DNA from 2 places in the Bradyrhizobium sp. MI1.4 genome. Region 1 is predicted to be linked to the other one. Evidence: riboswitches for the same ligand, from Rfam matches in the RefSeq annotation. Region 1 holds a riboswitch; the other holds the start of a gene.

Region 1 (5,712 bases):
CAGCTGCGGACGACATTCGAACCGGACGCCGGGTGGTTACCGTCCTTCGCGAGGTTCAATCGCAAACCGAGAGCGCTCATCATCATCCCCTGTCAAGCCACCGCTGGCGAGCGTGCGACAGAGCGATGGCCTCGGGATAGGGCCAGAGTTGTCGCAATGCACTGGACCAGCCCGCGACCGGCGCGGCGCGGCGAGGCACATTTTAGTGCAGCCCTGCCCGCATGGAGAGCACGTCGGTGTGGATCGTTCGACGCGACATAAGTGCGGCGCACCACGAATTTTCCCGGACGAAACACCACATCCGCTGCAGCGCAATCCACGCGCCCCGCACGCACTGTCTAATTTGCAGGCGATCGACCGGCCCTACGGACCATCCGATTGCTTATGAGCTATGCATGGCAGTCGGCTCAGCCTCTCTTTATTGTACGATCAGTAAGCGGTGGTTTTGCCCGCTCCGGCTCTCAGGCCGCGAAGGACGGACGCAGGCGGCGCCAGCCGATGAGGATGCCCGTGATGGAGAAGAGAAAGCCAAGGGAGCAGAGCCCGACGACCAAGCCGTCGCGCAGCAACGGATGCGCGACGAGAACCGGAAAATCCAACGTATGCAGCGCGCCGTAGAACCAGCGATAAGCCCGCCGCGATGAATCCAGCCTTTGCAGCAAATTGCCGTCGGCGCCGTCGATGTCGAACCAGAGGTCACCGCAATACGAGCGGTAGACCGGGGCGCCCGGGACAGTGGACCGCGCGGGATAGTTGTCGTCCTCGGCAAGTACAGACGGACCGCCGCAGCCGGCCGCGAGGCGCGCGGTCAGCCCCTGGACCTCGTGCACATCCAGAGATCTCGTTGGTCCATCGCGGGGCGCATCCCCTGCCTCGATCAAGGTCTGACCGGCAAGGGCGATCCGATCCCGCCGATAGAGATTGCCGTTGAAGGCAAACCATTCGATCTCACGGGCCGACGGCGATATAGGCTGCCGATCGAACGATGGAGCCGTCGTCCAGTTCGGTGAGGCGTTCATCACGCGTGATTCAGCGGAGATCAATTGCCCACGCGAGAACAGCCGCCCGTGATCCATGGAGAGCCAGCCGCTGAAAATCCAGGTCAGCACGAACACCATCGCCGCGAGGCCGATGAGATGATGCAGCGCATGCCAGCCGCGATAGGGCGAGCCGATCAGACCGCTTCGAGGTTTGATCCGCGCAAGGCCGAGCACAGCGCCCAGCAAGGCCGCGATCAGGGCCAGCAGCGACAAGGTCCAGACCACGCGATCCCACAGCGACCAGTTGCTTCGCAGGATCGTTGGATAGATCCAGTGCAGCACGCTGCCGACGAGATTCCAGGTCCGCTCGCTGCGCGTCGTATCCAGGACGATCTCGCCGGTGAGCGAGGAGACATAGACCTCCGTTCCAGCGGCGTCGCCCAGGGCAACCCGAAACAAGGGCCGGTGGCGGTCAAAGCCGTTCGGCACGCTCCATTGGTCATAGTCCGCGCGCGCAAGGATTGCGGCCCGCGCGGCATCCAGCCCGCGGCTGCGCGCGTGGTCTCGCGCGATGGCCTGCGCGACGTCGGAAGATGCGACCGAGGCGCCGGCTCCGTCGGAGGCACGCACTGCGCCCGCGCGCGACGGCCCCGAGACGACATAGACCGGTCCGTCACTGCGCTGGATCAGGCGAACGCGAGTCGCATCAGCAATGCCGCTCGCGGCCACGGCATCGGCGACCGCAAGCTGCCTCGTCTCGGCGCCATCCAGCGGCCCAAGCCCGGCGAAGCGTTCCGCTTCCGTCAGAGACGGAAACGGAACGAAGTGCATCACGATTCCCGTCGCGAACCACATCGCGAACAGCAGGCAGAACGCAATCCCGAGCCATCGATGCAGCAGGACGATCGCGCGCATCATCGATCAGCATCCTACCATTTGAATGCGGCCGAGAGTTCATAGGTGCGCGGTGCACCCAAGAGGATCTGGTCGGGATAGAACGGATCACCCCAGATCGCATAGCGCTTGTCGGCGATGTTGCGCACCCGGAAAGTCAGGCGAGCCTGGTCGACCGCGTTGAACACCGTCTTCGGGATGTCGACGAAGGCATAGACGTCCGCGACAGTGTGGGCCTTCATCGTCACGACATTCGCATCGGTGTTGTAGCGGTCGCCGACGTGACGGCCGGTGACGCCGACTTCCACGGGCCACGGCGTGAAGAACCGATACGACGCTCCGGCATTCGCCACGACGCGCGGCACGTTCGGCGGCGTGTTGCCGGAGAACGAGCCGCCGACAAAATTAAAGTCGGCGTAGCGCGCATCGACATAGGCGATGTTGCCCCAGAGACGCAGGGGATCGATCGGACGCACGGACGCGGCAAGCTCGACGCCCTTCGATTCCTGCCGTCCGGCAAGGTTGAGCTGCATGCCGCCGGCCGCGGCATAGACGTTCTTGCGCAGGATGTCGTAGGCCGAGAACGACCACTCCGCCCGGTTGTCCCAGAACAGGTGCTTGACGCCGGTCTCGTAGGTGCGCGCGGTGGTCAGGTTCAGCGGATCGGTCGGATTGAGCAGGAAGATGTTGTTGGCCGAGATGTCGGCGCCGGTGGCGTATTGGCTGAAAAAGGTCAGGCCCGGTACGGCTTCCCAGGTGTAGCCGATACGGCCTGTGGTCGGGACCCAGGATTGCGAGAACGGGAAGTTCGCCTTCTCCAGACCGAACTTGTCGGTCGAATTGCGGTCGAGCCCGATATGCTCGACGCGCAGGCCGCCGACCAGCGCAAAGCTGCGCGTGAACTTCAGCCGGTCCTCGAATGACAGCGCCTCATTGTCGATGCGCGCGGTCTGCTGCTGAATGGTGAGCAGGCCGTAATAGCCGCGAGGCGGATCGACCAGCGGAACGGAATCGCCGGGGAAATTTGCGGCGCCCGGCCTCACGAAATCAAGGTAGCTTGAGGAAAGCGTCGTGACCAAACGGTTGTCAAAGCCGGCGATATTCGCATCCCAGATCAAATCGGTGACGTTGCCGACCAAGCGTTGGCTGTGCGCGACATAGAAGCGCTCACGATCGACCATGTTGGTCCCGGAATTGAACGCCTCGATCTCATTGTTGAACCATGTGCGCTCAGCTCCGTAAGCATAGGCTTGACTTTTCAGCGTCAGGTCGGGCGCCAGATTCAGCTCGAAACCGCCGCGCAGCCACACCTCCTTCGCCACGTTCTTGTTGTCGAGGACGTTGTAGTTGGTATTGAAGGTGCGGTCGTCGATCGTGACCGCACCGAGATCGGTTTTGTTGTAGTTCGAGACGTAATTGCCGGAAACGATCCCCGTCGTCGCATGCGAGCCGCTGAAGGCAATCGGCACCAGCGGCGCACCCCAATAGGCTTTCGAGCGATCTTCGCGATACTCGATCGCGCCCCAGACCTTGAGGCTGTCGGAGATGCGGTAGTTGAGCTGGCCGGAGACATCGACCGTCTTGGTGTTGGTGTCGTCGGCAAAGCCGTTGAGCGAGGAACGGCTGACGTCGAAGCGGTAGTCCAGCCCCTGCACATTGGTGCTGCCGCCCGAGCCGTAATGCGCCCGGAACGAGTTCAGCGAGTCCCAGGAGAAATCTGCCTCGTTCCGGATCGGACCGGTGTGCGGCTGCTTGGTGACGAAGTTGATCGTGCCGCCGGCGGCGCCCTCGCCCGACATCAGCGACGCCGGACCCTTCAGGAATTCGACTGCCTCCAGATTGGCCGTGTCCATGATCCGCGAGGTCATGTTCTGCGGACCGATCTTGATGCCGTTATAGAGCGTGTTGATCTGGCTGTTGGTGAAGCCGCGCATGGAGAAAGCCGAAGGCTCGGCCGGATTGTCGCCGGCTGTGACGCCCACCGCTCCCTGCGCAACGTCGGACACGGTGCGGTAGCCCTGCTCGCGCATGGTTGCGGCCGAGATCACCTCCACGGTCGCGGGCGTTTCTCGCACGGTCAGGCCGAGGCGCGAAGCGCTTTCGGCGACGGCATTGGTGTTGAGCGGCGTCTGTGCCGCCGTGGTCGGCGCGACGGGCTTGGGCACTGCGGATGCAGTCTCCGGCCGGCGCGCTGCTGCGCGGCGTGAGCGCTGCGCGTCCCGTCCGGCCGGCTTGGCCTGCCTGCGGGATTGTGGCGCCGACACCTCGACGGGCGGCAGTGGCTCGCGGGCCTGCTGCGCCAAGGCCGCTGGCATGTCGATGGCGACGAAAGATGTGAGAGCGGCGGATGCCAGTAGGAAACGGCGTGGTCGTACAATACGAAGGGAATACACGGTCTTGGACCTCGGAGTGACGTCAGTGGCACGTCACCGCGAACCAGGGTTCCATCGTCCGGCTTGTCAGCCTTCCGGTGAAGCCGAATGTCTGTACTCCCCGACCGACATCTTCGCGTGTGACCACGGCTGACGGCAGGTCTCCTGGCTTGCGGGTCAGTACCTTGCATCGCCTTCCCGGGACCGAGATACCCAGTGGCTCGTGACGCAAGATTCGCCGCTTACAGTTGCGGGGGCAGCCACGGCATTGGGGACAACGTCCCCGCACCGCATTCCCTTTTCATCCCCTCTCGGGGAAACCGTCGCGAGCATCTAGGATTACGATCCAGACAGAGTCAATGTGCCAGTTGCGGCGCTATTGCCACAACGACCAGTTTCCTTGGAGAAAAGCATGGAAGGCGAGACCTTCCTCTGGCTGATACGGCACGCGCCTGTCGATGGCGTTTCGGGGATCATCCATGCAGCCGACGCGCCGGCCGATCTCGGTGCTCGCGCGCAGCTGGAGGCGCTGCGCCAGCGCTTGCCGCGGGACGCCGCGAGCTATGCGAGCCCGTCGCGGCGCACCGTCGAAACGGCCCGCGCGCTGGGACTCGAGCCGCTGCAGCTGGACGAATTCAGCGAGCAAGACTTTGGCGACTGGACCGGCCGTCGGCATGACGAACTCGCCGCGACCGGTGGCGAGGCCTATGCACGGTTCTGGAGCGATCCGGCGCGCGGACGGCCGCCCGGCGGCGAAAGCTTTGAGGAACAGGTCGCGCGGGTCCGCCTGGGTTTGTCGAAGATCGGCACCGGGGCCGCAACGCTCGTCGTGCATTCCGGCACGATCCGGGCGGCGCTGTGCATCGCGCTCGACCTGACGCCACAAGCGGCCCTGCGCTTCATGATCGATCCGCTGTCGCTGACCAGGATTGACCGGCTCGCGACCGGCTGGCGCGTCGTCTCCGTCAATCAGCGGACGATTTGATCAGGCCGGACGATCAGGCACATTGGCCTGCGCAAAGGTCGCCATGCCGTTGTGGAGCGCGCAGGCCGACCGCACCAGCGGCAGCGCGATGGCCGCGCCCGATCCTTCGCCGAGCCTGAGATCCAGGCTGATCAGCGGCTGCACGTTCAGCGCGCGCAGCACCAGCCGATGCCCCTGCTCCGCCGACTGGTGCGAGGCCAGCAGGAACAGCTGGCACGAAGGGTTGAGCCGCACCGCCGCCAGCGCCGCGACCGACACGATGAAGCCGTCGATCAACACGGGGATGCGGTGCTGTGCAGCCGCGATAACGGCACCGCAGATGGCGGCGATCTCGAGACCGCCGACGGCGCACAGGATCTTTTCGGGCGCAGCGCCCGCAACGTCATGGCGTGCGATTGCAGCGTCGATCACCCGCGCCTTGTGCACACGGCCGGCCGCGTCGATGCCGGTACCGCTGCCCGCGATCTCCGCGGCGCTCACG
Region 2 (5,712 bases), on a different contig from region 1:
GGTTTGACTGCCGAGCCCTGAAACTCAACCGTCAGTTTGCCGTCACGCGCCAGTATTTTGGCACCGCCGAATACCAGCAAATCTTCCCGAAGACCGCGCGAAGGCGCAAATTAGGTATGAAATTCCGCAAGGGCGGTAAAATAGATTGTTGTGATGGGACGCATCCATGGGATGGATAAATGAAGCGATAGGATCGTGGTTCGCGTCGAGCGCAAGTGACTGGGAATATGTCACCTAATCGGTATGGCCGGCATGCGGTCGTCCGCCGGATTCGAGCTTGTCGCCGCTGTATGCGATCGCCTCCGCCGGGGCAAACCGGCATTCGTAGGCGCTGGAAACTTTGGAAGCTCGCAAGGTTATCGCGAGCTCCCAAAGCGCGTTCATCTTATTCACAGATAGGTTGGCGACACGCTCCGTACGATCATGCCTCGGCCCGCAACTCGCGTGCGGCGGCCACCATATTGACGAGCGCGGGACGCACCTCCTCCCATCTTCGAGTTTTCAGTCCGCAGTCGGGATTGATCCAGAGCTGCCGATCGGAAACCCGCTGCCGCGCCAACACAATCAGCTGCTTGATCTCGGCTGCTGCGGGAATGCGCGGTGAATGAATGTCATAGACGCCCGGCCCGATTTCATTAGGATATTTGTAGCTCTTGAAAGCGTCGAGCAATTCCATTTTGGAGCGCGACGCCTCGATTGAAATGACGTCGGCATCCATTGCTGCGATCGCATCGATGATTTCGTTGAACTCGGAATAGCACATGTGCGTATGGATCTGAGTTCCGTCAGCGACAGCGGAGGAGCAAACACGGAAACTGTCCACTGCCCAATCTAGATAGTCCTTCCACTGCGATTTGCGCAGTGGCAATCCCTCCCGCAACGCAGCCTCGTCGATCTGGATCATGGTCGCTCCAGCCGCCTCAAGGTCGATGACCTCGTCTCGGATCGCGAGAGCGATCTGTCGGCATGTCTCGCTCCGCGGGATGTCGTCACGGACAAACGACCAGTTCAGGATCGTCACCGGTCCGGTCAGCATAGCCTTGACGGGTTTTTTGGTCAGAGACTGCGCATGTCGCCACCATTTAACGGTCATGGGCTTCGGGCGGGAGACATCTCCAAACAGGATAGGAGGACGAACGCACCGCGAGCCATAAGACTGAACCCAGCCGTGCTTGGTGAATGCGAAACCCAACAGCTGCTCGCCAAAGTATTGAACCATGTCATTGCGCTCGAACTCACCGTGTACGAGCACGTCCAGGCCGATATCTTCCTGCCAATGCACGGTATGGGCTGTCTCCGCTTTCAGAAGCTGCTCGTACTGCGTGTCATTCAGCGCTCCCCGCGCATGAGCTGCACGCGCATTGCGGACGTCCGCCGTTTGCGGAAAGGATCCGATGGTTGTGGTTGGAAACATCGGCAATGCGAAGGCGACGCGCTGGACGTCGGCGCGCTGGGTGAACGCACTGCGACGGCGACGCATGCTATCGTCGATCGCGGCCATTCGTCCGGCGACGTTCGCACTGTGGATCTTCGGCGATGTTTCGCGGGTGACGGATGCATCCTCTGAGAGCGTGAGTTCATCGGTCACGTCGGCAGCATGGCCAGCCAGCGCTTTGCCCAATATCGAAAGTTCCTTGATCTTCTGCACTGAGAACGCCAACCACGTCTTCAGATTGGGATCGAGATCGATCTCTAGTTCAATGTCGGTCGGAACATGAAGCAGCGAGCAGGAGGGGGCAATCTGAACACGGTCCCTGCCCAGTTTTTTGACCATAGGAGCAAGTTGGTCGAGTAGCGCCGGCAGATTAGAGCGCCACACGTTGCGACCATCAACGACACCGAGCGAGACCACGAGATCTCTACCTGCTCTGGCGACAATCGCGTCCAACTGGTCAGGTGCACGAACCAGGTCGACATGAACCCCGGCAACGGGCAAGGCCAAGACTGTTTCAAGATTGTCGCCGACACCCCCGAAGTATGTGGCCACCATGATTTTAAGGGCCGGCACGGCCTTAGCGAAATGAGCATAGGCCCGGCGGACAGCGGCCCGAGATGCTTCGTCGACGTCCATCACTAGGCATGGCTCGTCGAGCTGAACCCATTCAGCGCCGCGCGAGGCTAGTTCGCGGAGAACATCGACATAGACGGGGAGGAGTCGATCAAGCAGCGACAGCGGATTGAATGCGGGATTTACGCTTTTGCCGAGCTTCAGGAAAGTGACTGGGCCCACTAGGACGGGCCGCGTCTGATAACCGAGGCTTCTTGCCTCCTCATATTCCTCGATCGGCTTCCGAGAGGCATACTTAAAGATCTGATCCTGGTGAAATTCCGGCACCATGTAGTGGTAGTTCGTATCGAACCACTTCGTCATCTCCTGTGCGGCTACGCCGGGCCCATGCTGAGCGTGACCACCGTCTTGAGCGCCACGCGCCATGGTGAAGTAGGTTTTAAGCGACACAGGACCTTCGTTCCAGCCGTAAACGTCGGGAATGGCGCCAACCATTAGGCTGGTATCGAGCACATGGTCGTAGAGCGAGAAGTCATTCGAAGGAATGACGGTCGCACCGCGGGATTTCTGCCGTGCCCAATTAGCGGCACGAAGTCCACTCCCCGCCTCGAGGAGCTCGGCTTCGCTGGATTTTCCCGCCCAGTAGCTCTCGAGTGCGAATTTGAGTTCGCGTCGTGGGCCGATGCGTGACGTCCCCAGTGTGGCAACGGGAAGCGAAAGGATTGACATAGCTTAGACCCCATGTTGGGGCAAAGGCCATGGCGGACGCAGACAGCGAACATCGCGTGAGCGACAACTGCTTGGCGCACACCGGGACGCCCCGCCCGTGGACGATATCTTGTCGAGGCAGGTCTCCTGGCTCACGGGTCGTCGCTGCTGTCCGGCCTTCCCGAAGCCGCATGGCTTCAGTGACTTCGTTGGACAGCGGCTCGCCGCTTACAGTTGCGGGGGCAGCGCCGGCATTGCACCGGCTTCCCTCTTAGCTCCGGATCAAACGAAATCCGGAGACCGCGACGGCTTGAAATTATGCGCACGAGGATCGATGCGTCAACCTACCGATTCTCGCTGCGACATTGCCCAAGCGATTACGAGCGCACTAGGCGGGTACGACGGTCTTGCTCGCGGCCTGGTGAACACGCCCTGATCCGTGGAGGCTCCGCTTGTGAAATGCATTCGCTCCCTGCTCGCGTAACGGTTGAGCTCCACCACCGGAACGAACCCGGGCCGCTTTCGGTATCTGTGTGATCGCGAGGAGGCGACCTTCCGTCAGCAGCTTTTCGAACCTGCGCGTCAGGAAGGTGCGATCATCCTCGGCCGGCATCCGTTTGGTCACAGCCCACGAGGCTCCCTAAAAATTTCGAAAGCCGGATTGCTCCAGGACCGCACGGATGATCAGGTCGGCTCCTTGGTGTTCGGCGGGCCCGCGACCAGGCACGAGGTCGACCGCTCCGTGAGGTTGGCCAAGATGATCTTCTCGGTGCACTAGGTGTTCACGTGCTGAGCGACTTTTGCGTCGGCTTCGATGCGTCGGTGGCCGCTCGACGCCGGTCTGCCTCGCCTCGACTCGCGGCGAGCGACGATAGGCCTTAACGCGGCCACTGAGCATCGAGGGCCTTGTCCTTGTTCGTGACAAATTCGACGGTGTCCTCCGACAGAGCCCTTTGAGGGGTTCCTCGGAGTCGCTCAGCGCCTTAAGCTCATAACGATGTTAATCGACCTCGATGCGCCCCATGCGGTCGTGGTCTCCTCAAGGTCCCACATCTACAACTTCGTTCGCGAAATCGAGCGATGAGGCCTTTTGGTCGCGGGCTGCCTATCCTGTCTTGGACGGGACACAGGTGTCAGGGACCGGACAGACCACCGCGCATTGCGGCGTGTCGCAATGGCCCTCGCACTCCGTACATTTTTTGGCATCGATAACGTAAATGTCGCGCTTCAGACTGATCGCCGCGTTGGGACACTCGAACTCACATGCGCCACAAACGGTGCATTGCGAAGCGACGATCTTGTAAGCCATGCCTTCCGACTCCTTAGGCGAGCGATGCCATGGGCGATCCCTTTCAAATGCCGTGCCAAACGCAGACGCGCTCAATGTTGGGCAATTTGCCCAATTCGGCTGTCCCGGGTCTGAGACCGTGTTGCATCTGCGACAGCAACAGGTCGCTTCAATTTCAGGCTACGAGCCCTCGGGCCCTCTTGCGAGAGTCAGTCGCGACTTGACGCTGGAAGCGTCCGTCGGTTTGTTTGGCACGTCAGCGCGGGGGCAAGCGAGGCTGACGCTTCCTCAACCGGCGACGGCAAAAACCGCCAACGGACGCAGGTCTACGTTGGATCTCGGCAAACCTCCGGTCACACACCCCGACTGGAGGTTTGTGCAAGCCTCGCTCATGGCTGCAACGCTAGCTGCGCGGAGGACTCGCTGGAGGCTTGCCAAAACGGGCTTGTGGTATAACAAGCTTCGGAGGGAAATGAAGTGGCGGCGGGACGAGCGACACTGGCCTTGCAGACCGAATTGCACTCAGCCTCATGCCTGGTGCCGAGTAGGCATGGCGGTGCTCGTGAGCGTCGCTTGGCCGCACTCAGCCACTCGCAACTATTTTAGACCAGCTGGAGCAGGGTTGAAAGATGACTGTGCAAATTGCTTCAGTGGCATGGCTTTTCCGAACAGATGGCCCTGCGCAAGGTCGAAGCCGAGTTCGGCCACGGCAATTAGGTCAGCCTGGCTCTCCACACCTTCGGCGACGGTGCGCACATTGTACTCTTTGGCTAGATCGACGATATGGCGGCACACCGTTCGCTTGAGGGGCCCATTCGCGCAGCCGCCGACGAACTGACGATCCACTTTCAATTTCATGAACGGGAATTTTGTCCTCCCCATCAGCTGCGGCCAATTGGCACCGACATTGTCGATTGCAAGGCCAATGTTGTGAAAGCGAACCTCACGCGCAACCTCGACCAGGAGATCTAGGTTCTGGATCGCTTCCACGCTCTCGATTTCAATCGTCAAACCGCCGAAAGCGGCGTGCGACGGCATGCGCCGACAGAGATCGCGTACTGCCTGCGGGTCAATCAGGAATGCTGCCGGGAGATTGATGGAGAGATCGATCGAAGTTTGCTGCTCCAGAAGATACTGCCAATCCTTGATCGCGCGGTCGATCACGAACTGCGACAAGTTCCTAAAATGCGGATCGTGAGGTTCCGGGATGAAATAGGCCGGTGGAACAACGCCCCAGGTCGGGTGCCGCATTCGCACATGCGCCTCGGCGCCGCGGCGGCTAAGGGTACACGCGTCAAACTTCGGCTCATACCAGAGCTCAAGCCAGCCAGCGTGTAAGGCTTCTCCGACATGGACCGCGGGACGGGGCGCCGGCTCTCTTGGCAAGAGCATGCCGATCCGATCGCGCAACGTCTCGGCTGCAAACGGCGCCCTGAGCGGCGGCAGCATAGCAAGTCCATATTCACTGCCGACCTGCTGCACTGCCGCCATGATGATCGACTCGCGCGCTCCGAACGCCAGCACTCGGCCTGCAAATTCTTCGCGCACCAGTATCTCGAGCAATCGTCCAGGCTCGATGCGGTCCGAGCCAATGCCGAGCAGGATCAGATCAGGGAACTCCGTGCGGAGTACATGCGGCAACTCATCAGCAGTCCTGCATTCGCTGATAACAAATCCCATATCCTCCAGCACATCCCGTAGAAAGGCG

Evidence for each region. A riboswitch is a leader RNA that binds a small molecule or an ion and turns the genes downstream of it on or off. The one in region 1 is predicted to bind cobalamin.
Region 2: it holds a riboswitch for cobalamin, as region 1 does, so the genes downstream of both, metE (5-methyltetrahydropteroyltriglutamate--homocysteine S-methyltransferase) here and AC0L23_RS24410 (TonB-dependent receptor) in region 1, are expected to answer to the same signal.

What each region holds. Positions count from the first base shown of each region.
Region 1 covers NZ_JBVVPP010000025.1:37,778-43,489, reverse strand. The annotation lists gene AC0L23_RS24415 (PepSY domain-containing protein) at 462-1,898, opposite strand; gene AC0L23_RS24410 (TonB-dependent receptor) at 1,910-4,267, opposite strand; cobalamin riboswitch at 4,385-4,586, opposite strand; gene AC0L23_RS24405 (histidine phosphatase family protein) at 4,659-5,231, shown strand; gene cobT (nicotinate-nucleotide--dimethylbenzimidazole phosphoribosyltransferase) at 5,232-5,712, opposite strand, start outside.
Region 2 covers NZ_JBVVPP010000002.1:24,417-30,128, forward strand. The annotation lists gene metE (5-methyltetrahydropteroyltriglutamate--homocysteine S-methyltransferase) at 422-2,737, opposite strand; cobalamin riboswitch at 2,837-3,036, opposite strand; gene AC0L23_RS02505 (4Fe-4S binding protein) at 3,822-4,025, opposite strand; gene AC0L23_RS02510 (EAL domain-containing response regulator) at 4,602-5,712, opposite strand, start outside.